Regions from separate parts of the Streptomyces sp. NPDC107654 genome, predicted to be linked through region 3. Evidence: riboswitches for the same ligand, from Rfam matches in the RefSeq annotation. Region 3 holds a riboswitch; each other region holds the start of a gene.
The links. Region 3 has a riboswitch for cyclic di-AMP ahead of ACZ7N4_RS16950 (M23 family metallopeptidase). Riboswitches for the same ligand answer to the same signal wherever they lie in the genome.
Positions count from the first base shown of each region.

Region 1 (6,876 bases), on a different contig from region 3:
GTGGAAGCGCCGGCACCTGGCCCGGCCGGCGCTGGAGTACGCGGCGCGCGCGGCGGTGCCGGTACGGCCGGTGTACGCGGGGCCGGCGCCTTACACGTACGGATACGGATACGGGTACGGGTACGGCCATCCAGCGGCTCCGTACCCCGCGTACAACCCCTACCGGTCGTAGCCTCCGGACCTACGCCGACGCCTCCGTCAGCTTCGCCACCTCGGCCTCCGTCAGCTTCAGCCCGGCCACCCCGAGCAGCGCCGGAAGCTGTTCCACCGTGCGCGCCGAGGCGATGGGGGCGGTGACCGTCGGCTGGGCGGCGAGCCAGGCCAGGGCGACCGTGGCGACCGGGGCCTCGTGGGCCGCGGCGACCTCGTCCAGGGCCGCCAGGACCTTCTGGCCGCGCTCGGAGCCGGCGTACTCCCGGGCCCGGCCGGCGCGGGCACTGTCCACGGTCGTGCCGGGCCGGTACTTGCCGGTGAGGAAGCCCGCGGCGAGGGCGAAGTACGGGACCGCGGCGAGGCCCTCCCGGGCCGCGAGGTCCTGCAGCGGGCCCTCGTAGGTGTCGCGGGAGACCAGGTTGTAGTGGGGCTGGAGGGCGACGTAGCGGGCGAGGCCCTCGCGGTCGGAGAAGTCGAGGGAGGCCTTCAGGCGCTCGGCGCCGATGTTGGAGGCGGCGATGTGCCGGACCTTGCCGGCCTTCACCAGCTCGTCCAGCGCGCCGATGATCTCCTCGACCGGCACCTCGGGCTGGTCGAAGTGGGTGTAGTAGAGGTCGATGTAGTCGGTGCCCAGGCGGCGCAGGGAGGCGTCGGCGGCGGCCTTGATGTTGGCGGCGGACAGTCCTTGGTACTCGGGGTGCTGGCTGACCTTGGTGGCGATCACGACGTCGGAGCGGTTGCCGCGGGCCTTGACCCACTTGCCGATGATCGTCTCGGACTCGCCGCCCTGGTTGCCCTCGATCCAGGCGGAGTAGGCGTCGGCGGTGTCGATGAAGTTGCCGCCGGCCGCCCTGTAGGCGTCCAGGACGGCGAAGGAGGTCTCCTCGTCGGCGGTCCAGCCGAAGACGTTGCCGCCCAGGGAGAGCGGGAAGACCTCGAGGTCGGAAGTGCCGAGTTTACGTAGTGACGTCATACGTCATGTCAACGCCGGCGGCGGATGATCGCATTCCGCCACCGGCGCCGGATTTCGGCGGAGGGGATCGCTCAGGGGGTGAGGCCCTTGCCGTGCAGCCACGCCATCGGGTCGATGCCGGTGGGCTGGCCGCCGGGGTGGACCTCCAGGTGCAGGTGCGGGCCGGTGACGTTGCCGGTGGCGCCGACGCGGCCGATGACCTCGCCGGTGGAGACCTTCTGGCCGGCCGTGACGCTGATCGAGGACTGGTGGCAGAACCACAGCTCGGTGCCGTCGTCGAGGGTGAGGATCGTGCGGTAGCCGTAGGCGCCGGCCCAGCCCGCCTCGGTGACCGTGCCGCTGTGGACGGCCTTGATCAGGGTGCCGGTGGGGGCGGCGAAGTCGAGGCCGGTGTGGTGGCCGGAGGACCACATCGACCCGGCCTGGCCGAAGGTCGAGGTGATCGTGTACGAGGAGGTCGGCAGCGTGTACTGCTCGGCCAGCTTGGCCAGCCGCTCCTTCTCGGCCTTCTTCGCGGCGGCGGCCTCCGCCTCCTCCTTGGCCTCGGCGGCCTTGGCGGCGGCCTGCTTCTCGGCCTTGGCGGCGGCGTCGGCGGCCTGCTTCTCGGCGGTGGCGAGGGCGACGGCGGTGGCCTTGCTCTCGGCCTGGCCCTGCTGCTGCTCGGCCTGGGCCATGATCCGGTTGCGCAGGGCCTCGCCCGCGTCGGTGCTGTCCTCGCCGTCGGCTGTGGTCACGCCGACGCTGCTCAGCGCGGTGGTGCCGGCCTCGGCGGCCTGGGTGTCGGCGGAGCCGTCGTCGAAGAGGGAACCGACGGAGGGCATGTCGGGCAGGGAGAGGGAGACCGGTGGCTTACCGGTGTTGGCGCTGGCCATGCCGCCCGCGCCGACCGCGGCGATGACGCCGACGCCGAGGACGGTGGAGCTGCGCGCGAAGCCGCCGCGCTGCTTGGCGACGCGGTGCCGGCCGCGGACCGGGGCGACGGATTCCGCGGTGGGGTTCCACTCCTCCCACGGGCCCTCTTCGGCGCGGCGGGCGACGTGGCCGAACGTCTCGTCGTCGCGCTGTGCCGGTATGAACGGGGCTTCGGGGACAGGCCGGTTGGACGCCACGCGGGCGTGCTCCTTTCCTTCCTCCGCCTACCGGGTTAGCTGACGGGTTCGGAGCAGGAAGGTCTCCTACGCGCGTATACCGGTCGTGGACTCCATGAGTTCACGGCGGTACCCGCGTGATTCACCCCAGAATGGTGGTTCCCCGGCTCCCTTGCGGGATTCGGCGCGTGCGCACGGAGCCGCCTCTTGTGACGGCTGGGACGACCGCGCTGCGTTATCGAACGTTAATAGACCCGACAGTCACTTTCCAAGCCGTTCGACTTGATCATTAAGGTCTTTACCGGCGGATGTATCACCCATTACTCCGCCAAACCCGGCGAGTTGACCGGCCTTCAGCAGTGTTCAGGAGTCACTTCAGGTTTTGATGGTGACTCAGATGTTATGCGTACGGCGCTCGCGCACTCACCGTCGGTGACGTCCCGTGGGGGACGCCGCACGGCGAGCAGCGCCATGTCGTCGGTCATGCCGCCGCCGGAGTGCCGGCGCACCTCGGCCGCGAGCCGTTCGAGCAGCGCGGCCGGGCCGGGGAAGGCGCGCCCGGCGAGCCGCCGTTCGGGGTCGTAGAAGCGGCCGTGGGCGTCCCGGGCCTCGGACAGGCCGTCGGTGTACAGGAGCAGGGTGGCGCCGCCGGGGAAGGCGGCCTCGGCGGCCCGGTCCGGCCACCGGCCCAGCCCGGCCATGCCGAGCGGCAGCGCGGGCTCGCCCGGGGTCAGGACGCGCAGGGTGCCGTCGGCGTGCAGCAGCAGCGGCGGCGGGTGGCCGCGGTTGACGATCCGTACGACACCGTCGCCGTGCGGGAGTTCGGCGAGGACCGCCGTGGTGAACCCCTCGAAGGCGTCGATCCCGTCGCGCCGGGTGCCCTCACGGGCCAGTGCCCGCTCCAGCCGCTCGGCCACCTCCTCCAGCGTGGCCTCCTGCTCGGCCGCCTCCCGGAACGCGCCGATCACCACGGCCACGGCGGCGACCGCGCCCATGCCCTTGCCGCGCACGTCCCCGACGACCAGCCGGACGCCGTACGGGGTGTCCTGCACCGCGTACAGGTCGCCGCCGATGAACGCGTCCTGCCGTGCCGCCTCGTACCGGGCGGCGATCTCGAAGCCGCCGATCCGGGGGTCGGGGTCCGGCAGGACGGCCCGCTGGGCGGCCTCGGCGATCTCCCGGGCCGAGGCGAGCTTCCGGTCACCGCGGCGGACGACCCGGTTGATGGCGACGGCCAGCAGGGCGACGGTGGCGACGGTGACCACGTCGGTGAGCGTGCCCACGGCCGGATGGACCCCCGCGTCGGCGTGCACGGCGTAGGCGGCGGCGAGGGAGGCGAGGCCGGTGAGCACGGTGGTGCGCAGCGAGGAGAGGGGCGCGGCGATCAGCGGGGCCGCGGTGAAGAACGGTACGGGGGTGAACTGCTGCGGGGTGAGCAGGCCGTAGCCGATTCCGCAGACGATCAGCAGGGCCGGCAGGGCGCGGGCCTGCGCACGCGGGCTCGGACGGCGCCGGGCCCGTACCGGCACCGGCCCGGCGCCGAGGCCCGGGGCGGGCACGGGGTCACCGGGGAACCGGCCTCCCGCCCTGGCGTACGGGCTCTCCTCCACCTGTCCAGGGCGCACCGCGTGTCTCCCACATGTCCGACGTGCCTCCAGGTTTCCGGGCCCCGGAGCGGGCGGCTACCGCTGTGGACCAAAGGGGTGTGCGAGCGGCCCCGAGAATGACGTACACTGGAGTCACAACGACGCGGGGTGGAGCAGCTCGGTAGCTCGCTGGGCTCATAACCCAGAGGTCGCAGGTTCAAATCCTGTCCCCGCTACTGAAGGCCCAGGGCCCGGAATCCCAAGGATTCCGGGCCCTGGGTGTTTCCGCCCCCGCCGCGCCCGCGACGCGGCCGGCGGCGGACGGCCGGGGCGTTCACGGCAGGTGGGCGTTCGGCGCCTTGGCGAGATCCTCCAGCTCGAGGAGTACGACGACCTGCGCGCCTGCGGCGGTCAGCACGCCCGTGCCGTCGGCCGAGGCGACGAACGTGTCGGGTTCGCGCCAGGCGGTGACCACCCGGCGCACCCCCGCCCGAAGGATCAGCTCGGCACACGGCGCCGGACGCGACGCACGGCGGGCGCACGGCTCCAGACTGCTGTACACGGTGGCGCCGGACAGCCGGGGCTCGGCCGGATCGATCTTGGCGAGGGCAGCCTCCTCCGCGTGGGCCACGGGATCGGCGCCTTCGCGCGAGTACCCGCGGGCCAGCTCCGTACCGTCGGCGGCGACCACGACCGCGCCGACGCTGAACGCCGTCTGCGAGGGCGGGCACAGCGTGGCGAGTTCGCAGGCGGTGCGCAGCCAGTGGCGGTCGGCGGCGGTGGACAGCGGGCCGGTGCCGGGGGCGGTGGGCACGTACCGCATGAGGACGACGTCCTCGATCCGGCGGGTGTCGAGCAGGCGCAGGCGTCCGGCCTGGTAGCCGCCGGGTCCGAACAGGCGCGGGGCCGCCGGGTCGCCGACGAACAGCGGGGCGAGCACCAGCTGCAGCTCGTCGGCGAGGCCCTGGCGGAGGAGCTGGGTGTGGACCGTGCCGCCGCCCTCGACCATCAGGCGCCCGACGCCGCGCTCGTCGTGCAGGTGCTCCAGCAGGGCCCGCCAGTCGAGGGCGGCGCCGAGCGGGACGACGTCCGCGGTGCGCCCCAGGAGGCGGGCTGCCCGCTCGGCGCCCCGGTCGGTGCTGTAGACGAGTTTCTCCCCGCCGGTGTGCCAGAAGTTGGCCCCCGGGTCGAGGTCGCCGGTGGCCGTGACGGTGACCTTCAGCGGGTACTCCGGCCTGCCCTCCGCCACCCGGGCCGCGCGCCGCTCGGCGGAGTTGACCAGCAGACGGGGGTTGTCGGCGCGGATCGTGCCGGCGCCGACGAGGATGGCGTCGACGGAGGCCCGTACCGCGTCGACCCGGTCGAAGTCGGCCGGGCCGGACAGCAGGAGCCGCTCGGGGCCGGTGTCGTCCAGGTAGCCGTCGAGGGAGACGGCGGCGGACAGCAGCACGTACGGCAGGGGCATCGGCGCCCTCTCTTCCGGAGGCGGACGGCTTGGTTCAAGTTTTAAACAAACCTACACTGGCGGCATGACGACCCGCTGGCTCACCCCCGAGGAGCAGCGCGCCTGGCGCGCCTACATCGCCGCCTCCCGCCTCCTGGAGGACGCGATCGACCGGCAGCTCCAGCAGGAGGGCGGCATGCCGCACCTGTTCTACTCGGTGCTGGCCAACCTCTCCGACGCGCCCGAGCACCGGCTGCGCATGACCGACCTCGCGGAGACGCTGAAGATCACGCGCAGCCGGCTGACGTACGTGGTCACCCGGCTGGAGCGGGACGGCCTCGTGCGCCGGGAGGACTGCCGCCGGGACAAGCGCAGCTCGCTCGCGGTGCTGACGGACGAGGGGACGGCCGTACTGGAGCGTACGGCACCCGGGCACGTCGAGACGGTCCGCTCCCTGCTGTTCGACCGGCTGACCGAGGAGCAGGTGGGGCAGCTGGAGGAGATCTGCACGGGGATCCTGCGGGGACTGCAGGGCGGGGAGACCGAGGCCGGCACCGACGACGTGCCCTGGCGACGCCGCTCGCCCTGCCCGCCCTCGCCGCCCCCGGCCTCCTGAAGCACCGCCCGCCCGGGGACCCCGGCCTAATTGCTTTAACTTTTAAGCAGAGGTAGGGTCCGCTCGACCGCTGCTTCAAATCTGAAGCACTGCTCCCGGAGGGACCCGCATGCCCGACTTCCCCGCAGCCACCCCGCGCGCCCGCGTCCGGGTACCGCTGCGCTTCGCCGACGGCTACGGCGCCGACGCGGACCTCGTCACCTTCCACGGCCTCACCGACGGCCGGGAGCACCTCGCCCTCGTCCTCGGCGACCCCGGCCCCGTCCCGCTGGTCCGGCTGCACTCCGAGTGCCTCACCGGTGACGTCTTCGGCTCGGCCCGCTGCGACTGCGGCCCCCAGCTGCGCGAGGCGGTCGAGCGCATCGCCGGCCACGGCGGCGTCCTGCTCTACCTCCGCCAGGAGGGCCGGGGCATCGGCCTCTACAACAAGCTCGACGCCTACGCCCTCCAGGACCAGGGCCTCGACACGTACGAGGCGAACGCCGCCCTCGGCCTCCCGGAGGACGCCCGCGACTACACGGCCGCCGCGCAGATGCTCACCGCCCTCGGCGTCACCGAGCTGGACCTGCTGTCCAACAACCCCGACAAGGCCGGGCAGCTGCGCTCACTGGGCATCGCGGTCCGGGACCGCGTACCGACCGGCGTCTTCACCACGGCCCACAACGTCCACTACCTCCGGGCGAAGGCCCTCCGGACCCACCACACCCTCCCCCTCCCGGAACCGGTCGTCGGCTGAGGCGCCCCATCCGGCGGGGAGTGGCGGATCCGTTCCGCACCGTCCGGATGTCCTCCCCTCTGACCTCCGGGTTCACCTCGGGCATGGGGAACGCATCTGCCACTCACTGCCGGGGGCGGGTGGGGAGGAGGAGGGCGGGGAGCGCGGAGAGGATCAGGAGGGTGGCTGCCGCCGCGAACGACGTGCGAAAGGCCGGGGGGCCGGGGGGTGCCGACGAGAGGATCAGGGAGAGGCCGGCCGTGCCGATCGCGGCGCCCAGTTGGGACGTGATGCTCAGGGC
Region 1 is NZ_JBVKBI010000029.1:21,586-28,461, forward strand. Features, by position in the region: gene ACZ7N4_RS33895 (PrsW family intramembrane metalloprotease) at 1-172, shown strand, start outside; gene ACZ7N4_RS33900 (aldo/keto reductase) at 182-1,126, opposite strand; gene ACZ7N4_RS33905 (M23 family metallopeptidase) at 1,198-2,235, opposite strand; cyclic di-AMP (ydaO/yuaA leader) riboswitch at 2,245-2,411, opposite strand; gene ACZ7N4_RS33910 (PP2C family protein-serine/threonine phosphatase) at 2,568-3,839, opposite strand; tRNA gene ACZ7N4_RS33915 (tRNA-Met) at 3,963-4,036, shown strand; gene ACZ7N4_RS33920 (dihydrofolate reductase family protein) at 4,135-5,265, opposite strand; gene ACZ7N4_RS33925 (MarR family winged helix-turn-helix transcriptional regulator) at 5,330-5,860, shown strand; gene ACZ7N4_RS33930 (GTP cyclohydrolase II) at 5,970-6,596, shown strand; gene ACZ7N4_RS33935 (DHA2 family efflux MFS transporter permease subunit) at 6,700-6,876, opposite strand, start outside.
Region 1: linked by a shared signal. The riboswitch ahead of ACZ7N4_RS33905 (M23 family metallopeptidase) and the one ahead of ACZ7N4_RS16950 (M23 family metallopeptidase) in region 3 are both predicted to bind cyclic di-AMP.

Region 2 (6,876 bases), on a different contig from region 3:
CTGATCCTCATGGTCATCGTGTCCATGGTCTTCGTGGGCAGTGTCAACCTGGGCAGCGCCGCCAAGGCGTATCTGGTGCCCGCCGTGCTCGTCGCGGCCGGTGTCGCCCTCGTCTGGCGGCAGGCGGACAACGCCCGCCGGGCCCGCTGGGTCGAGGCCGGCCGCCGGCGCCGTACCCTCACCCTGCTCCGGGCGGCCGGCGGCGTCCTGCTCGTCACGGCCGGTGTCACCGCCATCTTCGTCCTGCAGGGGTCGGCCGCCCACCTCGGTGCGGTCCTGCAGGCCGCGCTCGCCGTCCTCGTCGGCATCACCCTGCTCGCCGGCCCCTACCTGGTCCGCATGACCCAGGACCTGTCCGAGGAGCGGCTGATGCGTATCCGCGCCCAGGAACGCGCCGAGGTCGCCGCCCACGTCCACGACTCCGTGCTGCACACCCTCACTCTGATCCAGCGCAACGCCGACAACGCCGGAGAGGTGCGCCGCCTCGCCCGCGCCCAGGAACGCGACCTGCGTACCTGGCTCTACAAGCCGGAGGGCACCGGCAAGGACGAGGCCGACGAGCCGGACACGGTCGCCGAGGCGGTCCGGCGCAACGCCGCCGAGGTGGAGGACAAGCACGGCGTCCCCATCGAGGTCGTGATCGTCGGCGACTGCCCGCTCGACGAGAGGACCACCGCGCAGATGCAGGCCGCGCGCGAGGCGATGGTGAACGCCGCCAAGTACGGTGGCGAGGGCGGTGCCGTACAGGTCTACGCCGAAGTCGAGGGGAGGACGGTCTTCGTGTCCGTGCGGGACCGTGGCCCCGGCTTCGACCTCGACGCGATACCCGCCGACCGCATGGGTGTCAGAGAATCGATCATCGGCCGCATGGAGCGCAACGGCGGTACGGCCCGGCTGCGGGCGGTGCCGGGCGGCGGCACCGAGGTCGAGCTGGAGATGGAGAGGGCGGAGAAGACGTCATGAGTGACGCGACCGAGGCGAACGGCACGACGGGAGCGGGGGGAGCCGCGGAGGCGGCCGAGTCCGGCCGGCCCGACGCCGGCGCGGGCGGGCGGCACGTACGCGTGGTGCTCGTGGACGACCACCGGATGTTCCGCACCGGCGTCCAGGCCGAGATCGGCCAGACCGCCGAGACCGGGGTCGAGGTGGTCGGCGAGGCCGCGGACGTCGACCAGGCGGTCACGGTCATCACCGCCACCCGGCCCGAGGTGGTCCTGCTCGACGTCCACCTGCCGGGCGGCGGCGGAGTCGAAGTGCTGCGCCGGTGCGCCGCGTTGATGACGGACGCCGAGCAACCGGTCCGTTTCCTCGCGCTGTCGGTGTCGGACGCGGCGGAGGACGTGATCGGGGTGATCCGCGGCGGCGCCAGGGGCTATGTCACCAAGACCATCACCGGCACCGATCTGATCGACTCGATCTTCCGTGTCCAGGAGGGCGACGCCGTCTTCTCACCGCGGCTGGCCGGGTTCGTCCTCGACGCCTTCGCCTCCACCGACGCCCCGCCGGTGGACGAGGACCTGGACCGCCTCACCCAGCGGGAACGCGAGGTGCTGCGGCTGATCGCCCGTGGCTACGCCTACAAGGAGATCGCCAAGCAGCTGTACATCTCGGTGAAGACGGTCGAGTCCCATGTCTCGGCGGTCCTGCGCAAGCTCCAGCTGTCCAACCGGCACGAGCTGACCCGCTGGGCGACCGCGCGCCGGCTGGTCTGACCCCTACGGCCCTGCCCTCGCCCCGCCCTCACCGGACCCTCACGCCACCCTGGTCGCCCCCGCGAACGGCATCTGGTCGATCGGGGCCAGGCGCACCGGTGCCGAGGGGTTCGGGGCGTGGATCATCTGCCCGTTGCCCACGTAGATGCCGACGTGACTGATCCCGGAGTAGAAGAACACCAGGTCTCCCGGCTGGAGTTCGGAGCGGGAGACCCGCCGGCCCGCGTTGATCTGGGCGTAGCTGGTGCGGGGCAGGGAGATGCCGGCGGAGCGGTAGGCGGCCTGGACCAGGCCCGAGCAGTCGAAGGCGTTCGGGCCGGTCGCGCCCCACACATAGGGGCTGCCGAGCTTGCCGTAGGCGTAGGCGACGGCCGCCGCCGCGCGTGCCGTGGGGGCCGGTGCGGACCCGGCCCGCTCCAGGGGCTTCCTGGGGTCCGCGGCCGACCGTGAGGCGTGTGCCCCGCCCGCGCCATCGGCACCGGTGACCTCCGTCCGCTGCCGCGGGGTCAGCCGCGCCAGCAGCCGCCGGGCCTCGTCCAGCTTGCCGGTGACGGTCTTCTTCTGCCGGTTCAGCTCCGCCTGCCGGGACCGCAGCGACCTCAGTTCGATGCGCGCGGCACCGCGCAACCGCTCGATCTCCCGCAGCTGCCGGCGCACTCGTGAGACCGCGGCGGCCTGCCGGTCACCGGCCCGTTCGGCGAACGCGGCGCCGTCCAGATACCGGTCCGGGTCGCTGGAGAGGGCCAGTTGCCAGGCCGGGTCGATGCCGCCGTCGCGGTACTGCGCCGCCGCGAACGAACCCAGCGCCTCCCTGGCCGAGTCGAGCTTCGTCCGCTCGCGGGCCGTCTCGTCCTGGAGCGTGGTCAGCCGCCGCTGGGCCGCGTCCGCCTTCTCCTTGGTCCCGTTGTACTTCTCGGTGGCGGCCTCGGCCTCCCGGTACAGCGTGTCCACCTTGGCCTTCACCTGCGCCGGCGTCAGCCGGGGCTCGGCGTGACCCGTCCCGTCGAAGACCGTCGCGGCGGCCGCGCCCGCCAGGGCGAGCGTGGCCGCCGTCCGGGCCGTATGGCCGCTGAGCGGGCGTTGCGGGGGCTTGCGGTGGGATGCCACCTGGACCGTCACGTCCTTCCGTACGTCTCCTGTGACCGAGCGGTCAGCGCTCCGTGGCGGCCCCGCACAGGGGGAGCGGGCCGTCGCCGGGCCTTTCTCGGCGGTGGTGACCGACTGCCGCTCCCGGTCCGACGGCGGTGGGGGAGGCGGTCACCTGGGGGAGGACGCTAGGCCGGAGAGTGACGACTTGGTAACGCAGTGTGCGGAAGTGGTGCGGACGGTCCCTGAAGTGACCGGATGTGTCCGCGTCGGTGGGTGGCAGTCGTCGCATTTACTGTGCGTGGTGACCGAAGGGCGGAAAGTGGGACTGCTGTGTGCTGTGGGGTGCTAAGGGGCGGATTTATGCAAGGTTCCGGCCCGGTGGCGGAGGCCCGGTGGCTCACGGTTAGGCTCCGGCTCCATGGACGCACTCACCCATCTCTTCGTCGGCCTGCACATCATCGGTATCGCCGCGCTGCTCGGTGGTTTCCTCACCCAGATGAAGGCGATGGGCCAGGGCACGGCCCGGTTCGTGCCCGGGATGCTGCACGGCGCGCTGACCATGCTGGTCACCGGCGTGGCCCTCGTCGGCCTGAACCAGGCCGACGACCACCACGTCAACAACGTCAAGATCGGCGTGAAGCTGGCCCTGCTGATCGTGATCCTCGGCCTGGTCTATGTGAAGCGCGACGAGGAACGGGTCGACAAGGGCCTCTTCGGGCTGGTCGGCCTGCTCACCACGGCCAACATCTTCATCGCCGTCCTCTGGACCTGATCCTCGACGCGCCCCCGTCTCAGCCCGGCCGCACCACGCTGTGGACGGCCGGCTCGCCGGTGCCCGACACCGGTTCCTCGCGGACGTACGCGCCCGGCCTGGGCGCGTGGATCACCATGCCGTCACCCGTGCAGAGCCCGACATGGCGGGCGTCGTCGTGGAAGAAGACGAGGTCACCGGGGCGGGCGTCGGCCGGCGCGACCGGGGTCCCGGCGCCGGCCTGCTCGCGGACGGTGCGCGGCAGGGTGACGCCGGCCGACTTCCAGGCGGCCTGGGTGAGGCCCGAGCAGTCGTAGGAATCCGGACCCGCCGCACCCCACACGCACGGCTTGCCGAGCTGGGCGCGGGCGAACGCGATGGCCTTCCTGGCCTTGGTCGCGTACGTCCCCGAGGGCGCGGCGGCGGCCTGGACGATTCGCTCGGACAGCAGCACGCGCGCGTGGGCGAGCTTTTTCCGCACGGCGGCCTTGGCCGCCTTGGGGCCGGCGCCGGCGCCCTGCGGGGTGGTGGGGGCGGGGGCTGCCGCGGTGTGGCGGGCGTGAGCGGCCTCGGCGGCCTGAGCGACGACCCTGGTGGTCCGGGTGGCCTGAGCGGGTGGGGCGGCCGATACGGCTGCGTCGCGGGCGTCGGCGGAGGCGGTGAGGCTGCCGGCTCCCACGGGTGCGAGGGCGGCCGTGTCCGGCACGGGCGGAGCGACGGGCGTACGGCGAACAGGCGGCGTGAGAGCCGTACCCCCGGTGCGCGTGGTTCCGCCGGCGAGCGTGGCCCCGGCGGCCGTGGTGCCTGCGGCCGCAGCGTGGCCGTCCTCGTCCCGGCCGGTGCCTCGCTGGGCCGGGATCATGCCGCGCAGGCCGGGAAGCGCGCGGTGCCGGGCGCGCCGGGCGACCTCGTCCCGGAGCCGCTGAAGGCTGTCGGCGCCGTGCCGAGGAACGTCCGCCCCGGCCGCCCCGGCGCCCTCCGCGACCCGGTCGCCCCGCGCACCCCGCCCGCCGGACCGTTCGACCCACCCGGCCCGGCGCTCGGCCTGCTCGGTCCGCCCGGTCCCGCGCTCGGCCCCTTGAGCAGGTCCGTTCCCTCGCCCATCCGGCCCGGTCCCGCGTTCCGTCCGCCCGGTCCCGCGCTCCGCGCGGGCGGCCCCCCGGTCCGACCGTCCGCCCCACTCCCGGCCCGCGGCGGACGCCTCGGCCGCCGACTCCGCTCTGCGGTACAGATCCTCGATCTTGCGCTCGACCTCCTCCAGGCTCGGCCTGCCGTCACCGGCCGCCGGCGCGGCTTCGGCGGTCTGGGACAGGACGGCCACCGAGGTGAGGGCGGCGGTGGCGAGGGCGGGGCCCGCGAGGGCGGGGGTGCGGATGCCCGCTCCCGGGGTTCCGCCGGGGCGCGGCTTGCGGTGCGACGCCAAGGGAGGCGACTCCTTCCCGTGCTGCCGCCTACCGGGTTAGCTGTCGGGTTCGGGCGGGATGCTCGGAAGGGTTGCCCTACGGCGTCGTCCCGGGCGGGAGTCGGCCGATTCACCCCAGGATCGGTGGGTCCCCGGCTCCGGGCACCGTGCGGGGCGCGCCGGACTCGGCGGAGGCCGCGCGGCCCGGCGAGGTTCGCCGGAGAGGGGTCGTGCGGCCTGACGGCAACCTAGCCAACTCGTGTGTCTTCTGTGAAGGTTGGTGCGCGGTATGTCCGATACATTTCCGTGACCTCGAGGCGGTTTCATGTGTCCGTGACCGGGTGCTTCCCGTGCGTGAGCAGGGGAAAGGCGTCGTAGGCGGGAAGACGGACGCTCCGGCGACGGTGGCGGGTTCCGGGGACGGGGACCGGTTGTCGGTGGGGCGCCCTAGACTCGGAGAGCGATGAGCAGCCTCTTTGACGACAGCTTCCTGGCGGACCTCCAGGCCCCTCGCGGGCACGAGGAGGAGCCCCCGCCGCCGCCCGAGGACGACCACGCTCCGGAGCGGGTTCCGGACGACCTGTTCGGCGGGAAGTTCGACGTGCCACCGGACCGGGACGCGTACTACCGCGACGGCGCCCCCCGTCCCGCGCTCGACCCGGCGGCACTCCTGGAGGGGCTGAACGAGAACCAGCGCGCCGCGGTCGTGCACGCCGGCTCCCCGCTGCTCATCGTCGCCGGTGCCGGCTCCGGCAAGACCCGCGTGCTGACGCACCGCATCGCGTACCTGCTCGCGGAGCGCAACGTCCACCCCGGCCAGATCCTCGCGATCACCTTCACCAACAAGGCCGCGGGCGAGATGAGGGAACGCGTCGAGCAGCTCGTCGGCCCGCGCGCGAACGCGATGTGGGTGATGACCTTCCACAGCGCGTGCGTGCGCATCCTGCGCCGGGAGAGCAAGAAGCTCGGCTTCACCTCGTCCTTCTCGATCTACGACGCCGCCGACAGCAAGCGCCTGATGGCCCTGGTCTGCCGCGACCTGGACCTCGACCCCAAGCGCTTCCCGCCCAAGTCCTTCAGCGCCAAGATCAGCAATTTGAAGAACGAGCTGATCGACGAGGAGGACTTCGCCGCCCAGGCCACGGACGGCTTCGAGAAGACCCTCGCCCAGGCCTACGCCATGTACCAGTCGCGGCTGCGCGAGGCGAACGCGCTGGACTTCGACGACCTGATCATGACGACGGTCAACCTGCTGCGCGCATTCCCGGACGTCGCCGAGCACTACCGCCGCCGTTTCCGGCACGTCCTGGTGGACGAGTACCAGGACACGAACCACGCCCAGTACGCGCTCGTGCGCGAACTGGTCGGCACGGGCGAGCGCGCCGCGGAGGACGCCGACACCCCGCCCGGCGAGTACGACGTCCCGCCCGCGGAACTCTGCGTCGTGGGTGACGCGGACCAGTCGATCTACGCCTTCCGGGGCGCGACGATCCGCAACATCCTCCAGTTCGAGGAGGATTACCCAAACGCGACGACGATCCTTCTGGAGCAGAACTACCGCTCCACGCAGACCATCCTGTCCGCCGCCAACGCGGTCATCGAGCGCAACGAGTCCCGCCGCCCGAAGAACCTGTGGACCAACGCCGGCCAGGGCGCCCGGATCACCGGGTACGTCGCCGACACCGAGCACGACGAGGCCCAGTTCGTCGCCGAGGAGATAGACCGCCTGGTCGACGCGGGCGACGCGCGCGCGGGAGACGTCGCCGTCTTCTACCGCACCAACGCCCAGTCCCGTGTCTTCGAAGAGGTCTTCATCCGCGTCGGCCTGCCCTACAAGGTCGTCGGCGGGGTCCGCTTCTACGAGCGCAAGGAGGTCCGGGACGTCCTCGCCTACCTGCGCGTCCTCGCCAACCCGGAGGACT
Region 2 is NZ_JBVKBI010000004.1:75,157-82,032, forward strand. Features, by position in the region: gene ACZ7N4_RS08610 (ATP-binding protein) at 1-963, shown strand, start outside; gene ACZ7N4_RS08615 (LuxR C-terminal-related transcriptional regulator) at 960-1,712, shown strand; gene ACZ7N4_RS08620 (C40 family peptidase) at 1,752-2,819, opposite strand; gene ACZ7N4_RS08625 (hypothetical protein) at 3,220-3,573, shown strand; gene ACZ7N4_RS08630 (C40 family peptidase) at 3,593-4,975, opposite strand; cyclic di-AMP (ydaO/yuaA leader) riboswitch at 4,986-5,155, opposite strand; gene pcrA (DNA helicase PcrA) at 5,418-6,876, shown strand, end outside.
Region 2: linked by a shared signal. The riboswitch ahead of ACZ7N4_RS08630 (C40 family peptidase) and the one ahead of ACZ7N4_RS16950 (M23 family metallopeptidase) in region 3 are both predicted to bind cyclic di-AMP.

Region 3 (6,876 bases):
GGCGCTCGGGCGCACCCCGGGATCCGCTGTGGGCGTACGTCCCGCGGGAACTTCGCGAAGCCCCCGCACGCTTTGCATACAGTGGCAGGACCGGCAGGAAAACAGCGGTTTCCATCAACCGCCTCCGCTCGCGAAGGGACGTACATGCCCATGGGTCACACGACCACAGCCGAGGCAGGCTCCGGAGGCCTGACAGCGACCGAGCACCGGCTGGCCAACGGTCTGCGCGTGGTGCTCTCCGAGGACCACCTGACCCCGGTGGCGGCGGTCTGCCTCTGGTACGACGTCGGCTCCCGCCACGAAGTCAAGGGGCGTACCGGCCTGGCTCACCTCTTCGAGCACCTGATGTTCCAGGGCTCCGCGCAGGTGAAGGGCAACGGCCACTTCGAGCTGGTGCAGGGCGCCGGCGGTTCGCTCAACGGCACCACCAGTTTCGAGCGCACCAACTACTTCGAGACCATGCCCGCCCACCAGCTGGAGCTGGCGCTCTGGCTGGAGGCCGACCGCATGGGCTCGCTGCTGGCCGCCCTGGACGACGAGTCCATGGAGAACCAGCGGGACGTCGTCAAGAACGAGCGCCGCCAGCGCTACGACCACGTGCCGTACGGCACCGCCTTCGAGAAGCTGACCGCCCTCTCCTACCCGGAGGGCCACCCCTACCACCACACGCCGATCGGCTCGATGGCGGACCTGGACGCGGCCACCCTGGAGGACGCCCGCCAGTTCTTCCGCACCTACTACGCGCCGAACAACGCGGTGCTCTCCGTGGTCGGTGACATCGACCCCCAGCAGACCCTCGCCTGGGTCGAGAAGTACTTCGGCTCCATCGCGTCCCACGACGGCAAGCCCGCCCCCCGCGACGGATCCCTCCCGGACGTCATCGGCGAGCAGAAGCGCGAGGTCGTCGTGGAGGAGGTCCCGGCACGCGCCCTGATGGCCGCCTACCGGCTCCCGCACGACGGCACGCGCGCGTGCGACGCGGCCGACCTCGCCCTGACCATCCTCGGCGGCGGCGAGTCCTCCCGCCTGTACAACCGGCTGGTGCGCCGCGACCGTACGGCCGTCGCGGCCGGTTTCGGCCTGCTGCGCCTGGCCGGCGCGCCCTCCATGGGCTGGCTGGACGTGAAGACCTCCGGTGACGTCGAGGTGCCCGTCATCGAGACCGCCATCGACGAGGAGCTGGCCCGGTTCGCCGCGGAGGGCCCCACGCCCGAGGAGATGGAGCGCGCCCAGGCCCAGCTGGAGCGCGAGTGGCTGGACCGGCTCGGCACGGTCGCCGGCCGCGCCGACGAACTGTGCCGGTACGCCGTCCTGTTCGGCGACCCGCAGCTCGCCCTGACCGCCGTCAACCGCGTCCTGGAGGTGACCCCGGAGGAGGTCCAGGAGGTGGCCAAGGCCCGTCTGCGGCCCGACAACCGCGCGGTCCTCGTCTACGAGCCGAAGTCCCCTGAGGCAGTCCCGGACGCCGGGGTTCCCGAGGACCCGGAGCAGGAAGCGACCGTGGAGGCGGGCCGCGACGAGACCGAGAACGAGGAGACGGCCAAGTGACCCAGCTCGCCACGATGGACTTCCACCCCCAGCCGCAGCCGGGCGAGGCCAGGCCGTGGGCGTTCCCGGCGCCCGAGCGCGGCACGCTCGACAACGGCCTGACCGTGCTGCGCTGCCACCGCCCGGGCCAGCAGGTCGTCGCCGTCGAGGTGCTGCTGGACGCGCCCCTGGACGCCGAGCCGGCCGGCCTGGACGGCGTCGCCACGATCATGGCGCGGGCCTTCTCCGAGGGCACCGACAAGCACTCCGCCGAGGAGTTCGCGGCCGAGCTGGAGCGTGCGGGGGCCACCCTGGACGCCCACGCCGACCACCCCGGCGTCCGGCTCGGCCTGGAGGTCCCGGCCTCCCGCCTGGCCAAGGGCCTCGGCCTGCTCGCCGACGCCCTGCGCGCGCCCGCCTTCGCCCCGGGCGAGGTCGAGCGGCTCGTCCGCAACCGCCTGGACGAGATCCCGCACGAGCTGGCCAACCCCGCCCGCCGCGCGGCCAAGGAACTCTCCAAGGAGTTGTTCCCGGCCACCTCGCGCATGTCCCGGCCGCGCCAGGGCACCGAGGAGACGGTCGAGAAGATCGACGCGGCGGCCGTGCGCGCCTTCTACGACCGTCATGTGCGGCCCGCCACGGCCACCGCGGTCGTCGTCGGCGACCTGACCGGCATCGACCTGGACGAGCTGCTCGGCGACACCCTGGGCGCCTGGACGGGCACCCCGGGCGAGCCCCGGCCGGTGCCGCCGGTGACCGCCGACGACACCGGGCGCGTGGTCATCGTGGACCGGCCCGGTGCCGTCCAGACGCAGCTGCTCATCGGCCGGATCGGTCCCGACCGGCACGACCGCGTCTGGCCCGCCCAGGTGCTCGGCACGTACTGCCTCGGCGGCACCCTCACCTCCCGCCTGGACCGCGTCCTGCGCGAGGAGAAGGGCTACACCTACGGCGTGCGCTCCTTCGGGCAGGTCCTCAGGTCCGCGCCCGACGGCACGGGCGCGGCGATGCTCGCCATCAGCGGCTCCGTGGACACGCCGAACACCGGCCCGGCGCTGGACGACCTGTGGAAGGTGCTGCGGACCGTCGCGGCGGAGGGCCTGACCGACGCCGAGCGGGACGTCGCCGTGCAGAACCTCGTCGGCGTGGCCCCGCTGAAGTACGAGACCGCGGCGGCCGTCGCGAGCACGCTGGCCGACCAGGTCGAGCAGCACCTGCCCGACGACTTCCAGGCGACGCTGTACCAGCAGCTGGCCGCCACGGGCACGGTGGAGGCCACCGCGGCCGTCGTGAACGCCTTCCCCGTGGACCGCCTGGTGACCGTCCTCGTCGGTGACGCTTCGCAGATCAAGGCGCCGGTGGAGGCGCTCGGCATCGGCGAAGTGACCGTGGTGGCGGCCGAGTAGCGCCGCGCGCGCGTGGGCCCTGGCGACCTACGGGTCGTCAGGGCCCCGCTGTTCCACTCGCTCCCTCAGATGCCCGTTTTGGGGCGGAGGTTGCCTGTCTGCCCTGTGGGATGCGCTACAAAAACCCGGATCCGTTTGAGGATTGAAAGCGGGCCGCCGTAGCGTCGTCCGGGCTGTTCGTCAGGCAGTGCGCCGCACCCGCGGCACCGGACAGTCATCGCCGAGTCCCCGTACGGCGCGAGCCAGGGGAGCCGGGGACCCACCGTCCCTGGGGTGAATCGGGCGCCCGCGCGGCTGCGAGGGGGCTCGTAGGAGACCTTCCTGCTCCGAACCCGTCAGCTAACCCGGTAGGCGAGAGGGAAGGAAAGGACCAGCCACTTCATGGCGTTCATGTGCGCCACCGGGAAGCATCGCAAGCCCGGCCGGGTCAAGCGGACCACGGCTCAGGCGGCCGGCGTCGCGGCCCTCACCACCACCGGTGTCATCGGCACCCTCGCCGCCTCCCCGGCGCTCGCCGCCGAGAACTCCGCGGAGCAGACCGGTCTCGTCCCCGTCCTCGCCGTGACCGAGGACGTCCCCGAGCAGATCGACGCGCAGGCCGCCGCCCAGCAGCAGGCCGCCGAGCAGAAGGCGGCCGAGGAGGCCGCGGCGAAGGCCGCCGCCAAGCGGGCCGAGGAGGTGCGGGCGGCCAAGGCCCGTGCCGCCCGCGAGGCGGAGCGCAAGCTGCTGAACACCTTCGTCGCCCCGATCGCGCACTCGTACGTCTCCACCGCCTACCAGGCCAGCAGTTCCCTGTGGTCCTCCGGCTCGCACACCGGCATCGACTTCCACGCGGCCAGCGGCACGGCCGTCCACGCGGTGGGTTCGGGCACGGTCGTCTCCACCGGCTGGGGCGGCGCGTACGGCAACCAGATCGTGATCCGGATGGCCGACGGCATGTACACCCAGTACGGGCACCTGTCGTCCATCGGCGTCACGGTGGGCCAGAAGGTCGTGCCGGGCCAGCAGATCGCCCTGTCCGGCGCCACCGGCAACGTCACCGGCCCGCACCTGCACTTCGAGGCGCGCACGTCCCCCGAGTACGGCTCGGACGTCGACCCCGTCGCCTACCTCCGCAGGCACGGCGTGAACATCTGACGCCACCGCACGGCTGTCCGAAGCCCCGGCTCATCGAGCCGGGGCTTTCGCCGTTCTTCACTGTGTCCGCCGGATGTGCTGACCAAAAAATATCCATGGATCGCCGCCCGCCGTCGGAAATTCCGGCTCATTGGAATAGAGTCACGGAAACACCCGTCCATCGTCGGCGTACACGTCTTTCGTCGGCGTTTCACGGGGATCGAGGCGGAGGTCGGTCATGCGTATTCCGGCGCATTCGGTGTGCACGGCGATCCGGGACGACATCGTCGCCGGCGTCCACGGGCGCGGCAGCCGGCTCACCGAGGAAGTCCTGGCCCGCCGGTACGGCGTCTCGCGCGTCCCCGTGCGCGAGGCCCTGCGGACCCTGGAGGCCGAGGGGTTCGTCGTGACGCGCCGGCACGCGGGCGCGTGCGTGGCCGAGCCGACCGAGCAGGAGGCAGCCGACCTGCTGGAGATGCGGATGCTGCTGGAGCCGCTGGGCGCCGCCCGGGCCGCCCGGCGGCGGACCGAGGCCCATCTGAAGGTGCTGCGCGGCCTGGTCCGGCTGGGGCAGGAGCGGGCCAGGAGGGGCGGCAGCGAGGATCTCCGCTCGCTGGGCGGCTGGTTCCACGAGACGCTCACCCAGGCCTGTGGCAGCCCCTCACTGACCTCCACGCTCACGCGGCTGCGGTACAAGATCGCCTGGATGTACACGGTGGAGGCGCCGAAGAGCCCCGTGGAGTCCTGGGCGGAGCACGGGGCGATCGTGGACGCGGTGGCACGCGGGGACGCCGAGCGCGCGCGGGCGCTCACGACCCTGCACGCCGAGCGGGCGGCGGACGCCCGTCGACTGCGCTTTTCGGTGGCGGCCGAGCGTGTGAGGACTTCGCAACACCCCGTACACACGTCGGGTTCGCGGCATTAACACGGGCGCCGTATACAAAGACAATGTATGTCCGGGCGGGGTGTTTCGGCTGCCCTTGTTTATCGCGCCCGGAATTAAGGAACCGGCCGAGCGCGTAAAATGGGCGGCGAATAGACGGAACGAAGGCCGGGCTGTGCCCGGATACGCCGAAGCCGCCCCGCCCCGAAAGGCGACGCGGCTCCGGTGCTCTGCGCGACGGCTCGCTCAGACGGTCTCGGGCAGCTCCTCCAGGCCCTCGGAGACCAGCTTGGCCAGACGGTCGAGGGCGGCGTCCGCGCCCTCGGCGTCGGAGGCGAGGACGATCTCCTCGCCACCCTGGGCACCCAGGCCCAGGACGGCCAGCATGGAGGCCGCGTTGACGGGGTTGCCCCCGGCCTTGGCGATCGTCACCGGGACGCCTGCGGCCGTGGCGGCTCGGACGAAGATGGAGGCGGGGCGGGCGTGGAGGCCCTCGGCCCAGCCGACGTTGACGCGGCGCTCAGCCATGTGTTGCTGCCCTTCGGTGTTCAGGGTTGTCTAGACCAGTTTCCCACATCGTGAAGCGTGCCCGGAGAGGACCCGCGTCCCCTCTCGGTGTGGCGCCGGACCGCGGCCTCGGTCCGGCTCCTCCGTCCCCCACAGACTGCCTCGCGCCGTTGTCGTACGCGAGCCGTACTCTGGGGCCCATGCAGACCTCGGCGGACCGGCAGGACCGGCACCAGTACCCCGCCCACTGGGAGGCGGACGTGGTGCTGCGCGACGGTGGCACCGCGCGCATCCGGCCCATCACCATCGATGACGCCGACCGCCTGGTCAGCTTCTACGAGCAGGTCTCGGACGAGTCGAAGTACTACCGCTTCTTCGCGCCGTACCCACGGCTCTCCGCCAAGGACGTCCACCGCTTCACGCACCACGACTTCGTGGACCGGGTGGGACTCGCGGCCACCATCGGCGGCGAGTTCATCGCCACCGTACGCTATGACCGCATCGGCACGGACGGGCTGCCCGCGTCCGCGCCCGCCGACGAGGCCGAGGTCGCCTTCCTGGTGCAGGACGCCCACCAGGGCCGCGGGGTCGCCTCCGCGCTGCTGGAGCACATCGCGGCCGTCGCGCGCGAGCGGGGCATCCGCCGTTTCGCCGCCGAGGTGCTGCCCGCCAACAACAAGATGATCAAGGTGTTCACGGACGCCGGCTACACCCAGAACCGCAGCTTCGAGGACGGCGTCGTCCGCCTGGAGTTCGACCTCGAACCCACCGACCGTTCCCTCGCCGTGCAGCACGCGCGGGAGCAGCGCGCCGAGGCCCGGTCGGTACGGCGGCTCCTCGCGCCCGGCTCCGTCGCCGTCGTCGGCGTCGGCCGTGCCCCCGGCGGAGTGGGCCGCGGCGTCCTCGGCAACATCCGCGACGCCGGCTACCCCGGCCGCCTGTACGCGGTGAACAAGGCCTTCCCCGAAGACCTCGAGGAGGTCGACGGGGTGCCCGCGCACCGCTCGGTGCGGGACATCGACGCGCCGGTCGACCTCGCCGTCGTCGCCGTACCGGCCGAGCACGTGCCCGCCGTGGTCGCCGAGTGCGGTGAACACGGCGTCCAGGGACTGGTCGTGCTCTCCGCCGGATACGCCGAGAGCGGGTCGGAGGGACGCGAGCGGCAGCGCGCCCTCGTGCGGGCCGCGCGCGCGTACGGCATGCGGATCATCGGCCCGAACGCCTTCGGGCTCATCAACACCGCCGCCGGCGTCCGGCTGAACGCCTCCCTCGCCCCCGAGATGCCCCGCCCCGGCCGCATCGGGCTGTTCGCCCAGTCCGGCGCCATCGGCATCGCCCTGCTGTCCCGGCTGCACCGGCGCGGCGGAGGGGTCACCGGCGTCACCGGCGTCTCCACGTTCGTGTCCGCCGGCAACCGCGCCGACGTCTCCGGCAACG
Region 3 is NZ_JBVKBI010000008.1:222,433-229,308, reverse strand. Features, by position in the region: gene ACZ7N4_RS16960 (M16 family metallopeptidase) at 145-1,548, shown strand; gene ACZ7N4_RS16955 (M16 family metallopeptidase) at 1,545-2,933, shown strand; cyclic di-AMP (ydaO/yuaA leader) riboswitch at 3,142-3,302, shown strand; gene ACZ7N4_RS16950 (M23 family metallopeptidase) at 3,315-4,070, shown strand; gene ACZ7N4_RS16945 (GntR family transcriptional regulator) at 4,288-4,974, shown strand; gene ACZ7N4_RS16940 (HPr family phosphocarrier protein) at 5,179-5,460, opposite strand; gene ACZ7N4_RS16935 (bifunctional acetate--CoA ligase family protein/GNAT family N-acetyltransferase) at 5,640-6,876, shown strand, end outside.

Region 4 (6,876 bases), on a different contig from region 3:
GTTCTCGGCGTCGCGGGAGGCGGAGGTGGCGACGAAGCGGAGCCGCTCGGCGCCGTACTCCTTGATGACGGCCGCGTACTCGCGGCAGGCCGCGAAGGTGCGCTCCAGCGCCTCGGGGGCGAGCCGGCCGGTGCGGTCGACGCCCTGGCCGAGCCGCACGATGGTCATCCGGCGGTCCAGATCGGTCAGTTCGCCCGTCTCCGGGTCGGCGTCGGCGACCAGCAGGCGGATGGAGTTGGTGCCGCAGTCGACGGCGGCGACACGGGTCACTGCTGCTCCCCCTCGGTCTCGTCGAACGTCACGCACGCGCCCTTGCTCCACCACTGAGGCAGCATCGCCAGGGCCTCGTCGCCGAGCGGGTTCACACCGGGGCCGGCGGCCAGCGAGTGGGCGACGAGCACGTGCAGGCACTTGACCCGGTCCGGCATGCCGCCGGCGCTCGGGAAGCCCTGGAGGACCTCGATCTCGTCCCGGCGCCGGACGTAGTCCTCGTGCGCGGCCCGGTAGGCGGCGGCCAGCTCGGGATCACTCTGCAGCCGCTCGGTCATCTCCTTCATCACGCCGTTCGCCTCCAGCGTGCCGATGGCGGAGGACGCCTTCGGGCACGTCAGGTAGTACAGCGTCGGGAAGGGCGTGCCGTCGGGCAGGCGCGGCGCCGTCTCCACGACGTCCGGCTGACCGCACGGGCAACGGTGCGCGATGGCCCTCAGGCCTCGCGGCGGGCGGCCCAGCTGCTGCTTGAAGGCCTCTACGTCCGCGTCGGTGGGCTCGGTGCGCGGAGTGGGCGGCGGAGGCGTTTCCATGACTGCTTTCAGAGTGGCTTTCTGGTCGTACCGGCCGTGTCGCCGGCTCACTGGTCGGAGGCGTCGGACTTGTCGACGCCGTCCCAGACGTTCGCGTACCAGGGCCGGTGGGCGGCCCCGAGGTCGGCGCGGGACTGCTTGGCCGCGCCCGGGTCGATGACCACGTACCCGGTCTCGCCGGGACGCACGTAGTGCAGCCGGCGGCGGATCTGCTGCTCGGCGTAGGCGTCGTCCTGCCAGCGCGCCTTCAGGTCGCGCAGCTGCCCGACCCGCTCGCGGGCCTGCTCCCGCTGCCGCCGGAGGTCGGCGATCTCCGCGCGCTGGGAGACGTACTGCCGCATCGGATAGGCGAGGGCGACGACCAGGGAGCAGAGCACCAGCGCGAGCAGGGCCGCTCGGCCGGTGAGCCGGGAGCGGCGGGCCTGCCGCTTGGTCTGGGAGCGGTAGACCCGGGCGGCCGTCTGCTCGCCGAGCAGCCGCAGCCTGGTCGCGGTGGAGAACCGGTCACGGTCCTTCACTGCCATCTTCCCCGCCTCCCGTTCACACACACGCGTACGTCCCCGGACACGGTACGGGACCGGGTGCGGGGACGTACGTACGACTGGCTAGGCCTTACGCCAGGTTGGCTCAGCCCTTGGAGATCGCGCCGCGGAAGCGCGGGAACGCGCTGCGGCCGGCGTACACCGCGGCGTCGTCGAGGATCTCCTCGATGCGCAGCAGCTGGTTGTACTTGGCGACGCGCTCGGAGCGGGCCGGGGCGCCGGTCTTGATCTGGCCGCAGTTGGTGGCGACGGCCAGGTCGGCGATGGTGACGTCCTCGGTCTCGCCGGAGCGGTGGGACATCATGCACTTGAAGCCGTTGCGCTGGGCCAGCTCGACGGCGTCCAGCGTCTCGGTCAGCGAGCCGATCTGGTTGACCTTGACCAGCAGGGCGTTGGCGGCGCCCTCCTCGATGCCGCGGGCCAGGCGCTCGGGGTTGGTGACGAACAGGTCGTCGCCGACGAGCTGGACCTTGTCGCCGAGCTTGTCGGTGATGGTCTTCCAGCCGTCCCAGTCGTCCTCGAACAGCGGGTCCTCGATGGAGACCAGCGGGTACGCCTCGACCAGCTCGGCGTAGTACTCGGTCATCTCGGCGGCCGTGCGCTCCTTGCCCTCGAAGAGGTAGGAGCCGTCCTTGTAGAACTCGGACGCGGCGACGTCGAGGGCGAGCGCGATCTGCTCGCCGGGGGCGTAGCCGGCCTCCTTGATCGCCTCCAGGATGAGGTCGAGCGCCTCACGGTTGGAGCCGAGGTTCGGGGCGAAGCCGCCCTCGTCGCCGAGGCCGGTGGACAGGCCCTTGTTCTTCAGGACCTTCTTCAGCGTGTGGTAGACCTCGGTGCCCCAGCGCAGGGCCTCGGAGAAGGACTCCGCGCCGATCGGGGCGATCATGAACTCCTGGATGTCCACGTTGGAGTCGGCGTGCGAGCCGCCGTTCAGGATGTTCATCATCGGCACCGGCAGCAGGTGCGCGTTCGGGCCGCCCAGGTAGCGGAAGAGGGGCAGGTCGCTGGCCTCGGAGGCGGCGTGGGCGACGGCGAGCGAGACGCCGAGGATGGCGTTGGCGCCGAGGGAGCCCTTGTTGTCGGTGGCGTCCAGGTCGAACATGGCCTGGTCGATCAGGCGCTGCTCGGTGGCGTCGTAGCCGACCAGCTCCGGGCCGATCTGCTCGATCACGGCGAGGACGGCCTTCTCGACGCCCTTGCCCTGGTAGCGGTTCGGGTCACCGTCGCGCAGCTCGATGGCCTCGAAGGCGCCGGTCGAGGCGCCGGACGGGACGGCGGCACGACCCGTGCTGCCGTCGTCGAGGCCGACCTCGACCTCGACCGTGGGGTTGCCTCGGGAGTCCAGGATTTCCCGGGCTACGACGACGTCGATGGACGGCACGAGCATCTCCTTCTTGGATGTGACGCTGGAAGTGCGGGGCTGGGTGCCTTACGGCTGTGCCTTGCGACTAGAGCCTAACCGTCCCGGGGGCGTCGGCCACCGACCGACCGTCCCGTGGACATGCCGACGGTACCTTTTGTTTCGCCGCCAAACAAAGGGCTTCGGGAAGCTCGGTGCTCCCGGGGCAGAAAAAAGCCCCGCCCCGGTGCGTACGGGGGAACACGCACCGGGGCGGGGCGCCCGTGGGGACGGGGGGTGGCCCGCACGGGGTCTTGGGGGGCCGGGCGGGCCCTGGGGGACCCGCACGGCGGTGACCGCGGGGTCCGCCGGCCGCTCCTCTTACTTCAGGTGCAGCTGCTGGCCCGGGTAGATGAGGTTGGCGTCCTGGACGATGTCCTTGTTCAGCTCGAACAGCTTGTGCCAGCCGCCCTTGACGCCGTGCTGCTGGGCGATGGCTCCCAGGGTGTCACCCGCGACGACCTTGTACTCGCCGTCACCCTTCTTGACCTTCTTGCCGGTCGGGGTGGTGACGGTCTTCTCCGTCGACGGGGCGGTCCGCGTGGTGGAGCGGGTGGTGGACTGCTGGTCGGTGGAGCGGGCGGCGGTGCCGTCCGAACCGGTGCTGCCGCCCGAGCCGCCGGTGCCGCCCGAGGTCGAGGGGGCGCTCGGGGCGGAGCCGTTGTACGGGGTGCCGGACAGGCCCGTGCCGCAGACCGGCCAGGCGCCCTTGCCCTGCGCGGCCAGGACCTTCTCGGCGACCGAGATCTGCTGGGACTTGGAGGCCTGGTCGGCGCTGGCGGCGTACTGCGTGCCGCCGTAGGCGGCCCAGGTGGAGGCGGAGAACTGCAGACCGCCGTAGTAGCCGTTGCCGGTGTTGATGGACCAGTTGCCGCCGGACTCGCACTGGGCGACCTTGTCCCACTCGGCGGTGGTGGCGGCGGAGGCGTTGCCGGCCGCCATCAGCGGGGCGGCGACGGCCGCGCCGGTGACACCGGCGAGCGCGACGGCTCGGACGGCCTTGGACGGACGGCGGTGCTTGCCCTTGCCGGTAAACAGCATGGATCGATCCCCTCACCGACGCCTGCGAGGTGAGCTGTCGGGTTCGGGCCGGTTGAGTTTGCCCGGCCGCGCTCCCGCTTGCGCGGAAGTCGCGGCTTCACCCCCAGCCGGTTCCAGCTTCAACTGCCGGTCCCGGCGCCTACCTTGGGTCCCCCGCTCCTGCCTACGGCGCTTGACGCGACGACTGTTCCCGGGTGGCCGCTGGCAGGATTCGGCGTTGCGGCCGCCGGGGCTCGTGGTGACGAGCGGCCTCGACCGTAGACACGCGCCGCGCGGAATTTCAAAGACGATCAGGGCTTCTGAGACTCATCCCACACTTTCGCCAAACCGGACATTACGGCGTCAAATGGGGCGTCAACTCCGCCTAGTTCGCGTCTGTTTCACCCGCGACGTCCAGCGCCTGACCGGCGGTGATGTGGTTCGGGTCGGACCCGATGGCCTTCTTGTTGTCCGCGTAGAGCGCGCGCCACCCGCCGTCGACGTCAAGGGAGTCGGCGATGGAGACGAGGGAGTCGCCCTGGCGGACGGTGTACGTGTCCGTTCCGCGGGACGCGTGCCGGCCCGACGCGTCGTCCTGACCGTTTGTCACGCTTTCGTCCGCACTCGCCCCACGGTGACGTCCGCCACCGAGCGCCCCGGTGTCGACCAGGCTCCACGAACCGGCGGCCCGCTGCGGGTCGTTCTCGACGCCCGCCTCCGGGGTGGCGGGGGCGGAGCCGTCACCGGGCCCCCGGGAGTCACCGGCGTCCGGCGAGGCGGACTTGTCGGACTTGGTGGTGTCGGTCCCCGTGGAGTCGGTGTCCGCACCGGCGTCCTTGCCCGTCTTGCCGGTCGGCGTGGCCGTGGGGTCCGCGGAGGAACCGGAGCCGGCGTCGGAGCCGGTACCGGTCGAAGACGGCGAATCCGGCGAACCTGACGCACCGGAGTCGTCGGAGGACCCCGACGGGTCGGACGTACCGGAGGTGTCGGACTTCTCGGTCGATCCGGATGTCCCGCCCGAACCGCCCTTGTCGTCGGAGCCGACGCCCGTGTCGACATCCACGGAGCCCGAGTCGGTGGTCAGGCCGGACAGCAGGGCGCAGGTGGCCCACGGGGTGGTGCCCTTGTCGGCGAGGATCTTCTCGGCGACGGCGATCTGCTGGTTGCGGCTGGCCTGGTCGGGGCTGGCCGCGTACTGCCCGCCGCCGTACGCGTTCCAGTCCTCCTGGGAGATCTGGAGGCCGCCGTAGTACCCGTTGCCGGGGTTCGCGCTCCAGGAGCCGCCGCTCTCGCACTCGGCCACCTTGTCCCAGGTGCCGCCGTCGGCCGCGCTGGCGCTCGCCGCGCCGAGGAGCGGGATGGCGATGGCGGAGCCGGTCACTCCGGCCGCGACGAGGAGAGCCGGGGCCTGACGGGGGCGACGGTGTCGACCGTTCCCGGAGAGCATGCAGAAGCCTTTCGAGCGACAGCAGGGCCGGCGCGGCGGATGGAGCCCGTCGCCGCGCTGATGGGTGAACGTATAGGCAGACGATCACTTGTCACAAGTTCATGCCGCGCAGATCACGTGAAGATCACAGAGTTGAACGTCTGTCATCTTGCCCTGGAGGGCTTGTGGTCAGGCCGTGGGCGTGAACTCGACGGGCAGGGTGCGCAGGCCGCGCATGATGAGTCCGCCGCGCCGGCGCAACTCGGCCGGATCGGCGGCGAGGCGCAGGTCGGGCAGGCGGGTGAGCAGGGTGGCGAGCGCGGTCTGGCCCTCCAGGCGGGCCAGCGGCGCGCCCAGGCAGTAGTGGATGCCGTGGCCGTAACCGAGGTGCTGGTTGTCGCGGCGGCCGAGGTCCAGCACGTCCGGGTCGGCGAACCGCTCCGGGTCCCGGTCGGCGGCGGCGAGGACGACGAGCACCGGGTCGCCCGGCGCGATGTCCTGCCCGCCGACGGTGAGCGGCTCGGTGGCGAACCGCCAGGTCGCCAGCTCCACCGGGCCGTCGTAGCGCAGGAGTTCCTCGACTCCCGTCTCCAGCAGGTCCCGTTCGCCGCGGGCCAGGGAGGTCTGCAGCCGCGCGCGCTGGTCGGGGTGGGTGAGCAGGGCGTAGGTGCCGTTGCCGATGAGGTTGACGGTCGTCTCGAAGCCGGCGAAGAGCAGGATGAAGGCCATGGCGGCGGCCTCGTTCTCGGTGAGGTGCTCACCGTGGTCGGAGGCACGGATGAGGCCGGAGATGAGGTCCTCGCCGGGCGTGGGCGCGGCGGGCAGCGCCTCGCGCTTCCGGTGGATGAGCTCGGCGAGATAGCCGCGCATCTTCTTCACCGACCGGGCGACCCCGCCCCGGGGGCCTCCGCCGTGCCGGATCATCATGCCCGCCCAGTCCCGGAAGTCGTCCTGGTCCTCGCGCGGGACGCCGAGCAGGTCGCAGATGGCGTAGATGGGGAGCGGGAAGGCGAACTCGTGGATGAGGTCGGCGGACCCCGTCTTCGCGAACTGGTCGATGAGGTGGTCGGTCAGCTCCTGCACCCGGGGGGCGAACTCGGCGACCCGGCGGGGGGTGAACGCCTTGCTGACGAGCTTCCTGAGCCGGGTGTGGTCCGGCGGGTCGATGTTCAGCAGATGGGTCATCAGCTCGGCCTTGCGCTCGCCCGGGATGCCCGTCTTGCCCTTGGCGTGCGCGGGCTCGTCGTGGTGCGCCGGGTTCTTGCTCAGCCGCTGGTCGGCCAGGGCCTGCCGGGCATCGGCGTACCGGGTGACCAGCCAGGCCTCGACCCCGCTCGGCAACCGCGTCCGGTGCACGGGGGCGTGCTCGCGCAGCCAGGCGTACGCCGGGTAGGGGTCGGCTGCGAACTCCCACGTGAAGAGGGCGGGCGCGGGCTGGTCGGGGCTGTGCTGCTCGGTCACTCCTCGACGGTATCCGGCCGGCCGGCCTCACCGCGTCCAGGCCTCCGGGGCAGGGGCCGGGCCCGCCCGCGCTCCAGCACCTCCTCGGCCCGCGGCGCCGCGGGCCGTGAGCGGCGGAGCCCGCCCAGCACCGCGCGCCTCGGCTCCCGCGCCTCGGCCGTCACGCCGGCCCCACGCCCCGGGTTCTCAACCTGGCAGCCCCTCAGCGGCCCGTATCGCGTCCCG
Region 4 is NZ_JBVKBI010000005.1:102,157-109,032, forward strand. Features, by position in the region: gene ACZ7N4_RS11090 (Ppx/GppA phosphatase family protein) at 1-270, opposite strand, end outside; gene ACZ7N4_RS11095 (DUF501 domain-containing protein) at 267-803, opposite strand; gene ACZ7N4_RS11100 (FtsB family cell division protein) at 851-1,327, opposite strand; gene eno (phosphopyruvate hydratase) at 1,431-2,726, opposite strand; gene ACZ7N4_RS11110 (transglycosylase family protein) at 3,066-3,785, opposite strand; cyclic di-AMP (ydaO/yuaA leader) riboswitch at 3,790-3,966, opposite strand; gene ACZ7N4_RS11115 (transglycosylase family protein) at 4,150-5,211, opposite strand; gene ACZ7N4_RS11120 (cytochrome P450 family protein) at 5,380-6,651, opposite strand; gene ACZ7N4_RS11125 (nucleoside triphosphate pyrophosphohydrolase) at 6,838-6,876, opposite strand, start outside.
Region 4: linked by a shared signal. The riboswitch ahead of ACZ7N4_RS11110 (transglycosylase family protein) and the one ahead of ACZ7N4_RS16950 (M23 family metallopeptidase) in region 3 are both predicted to bind cyclic di-AMP.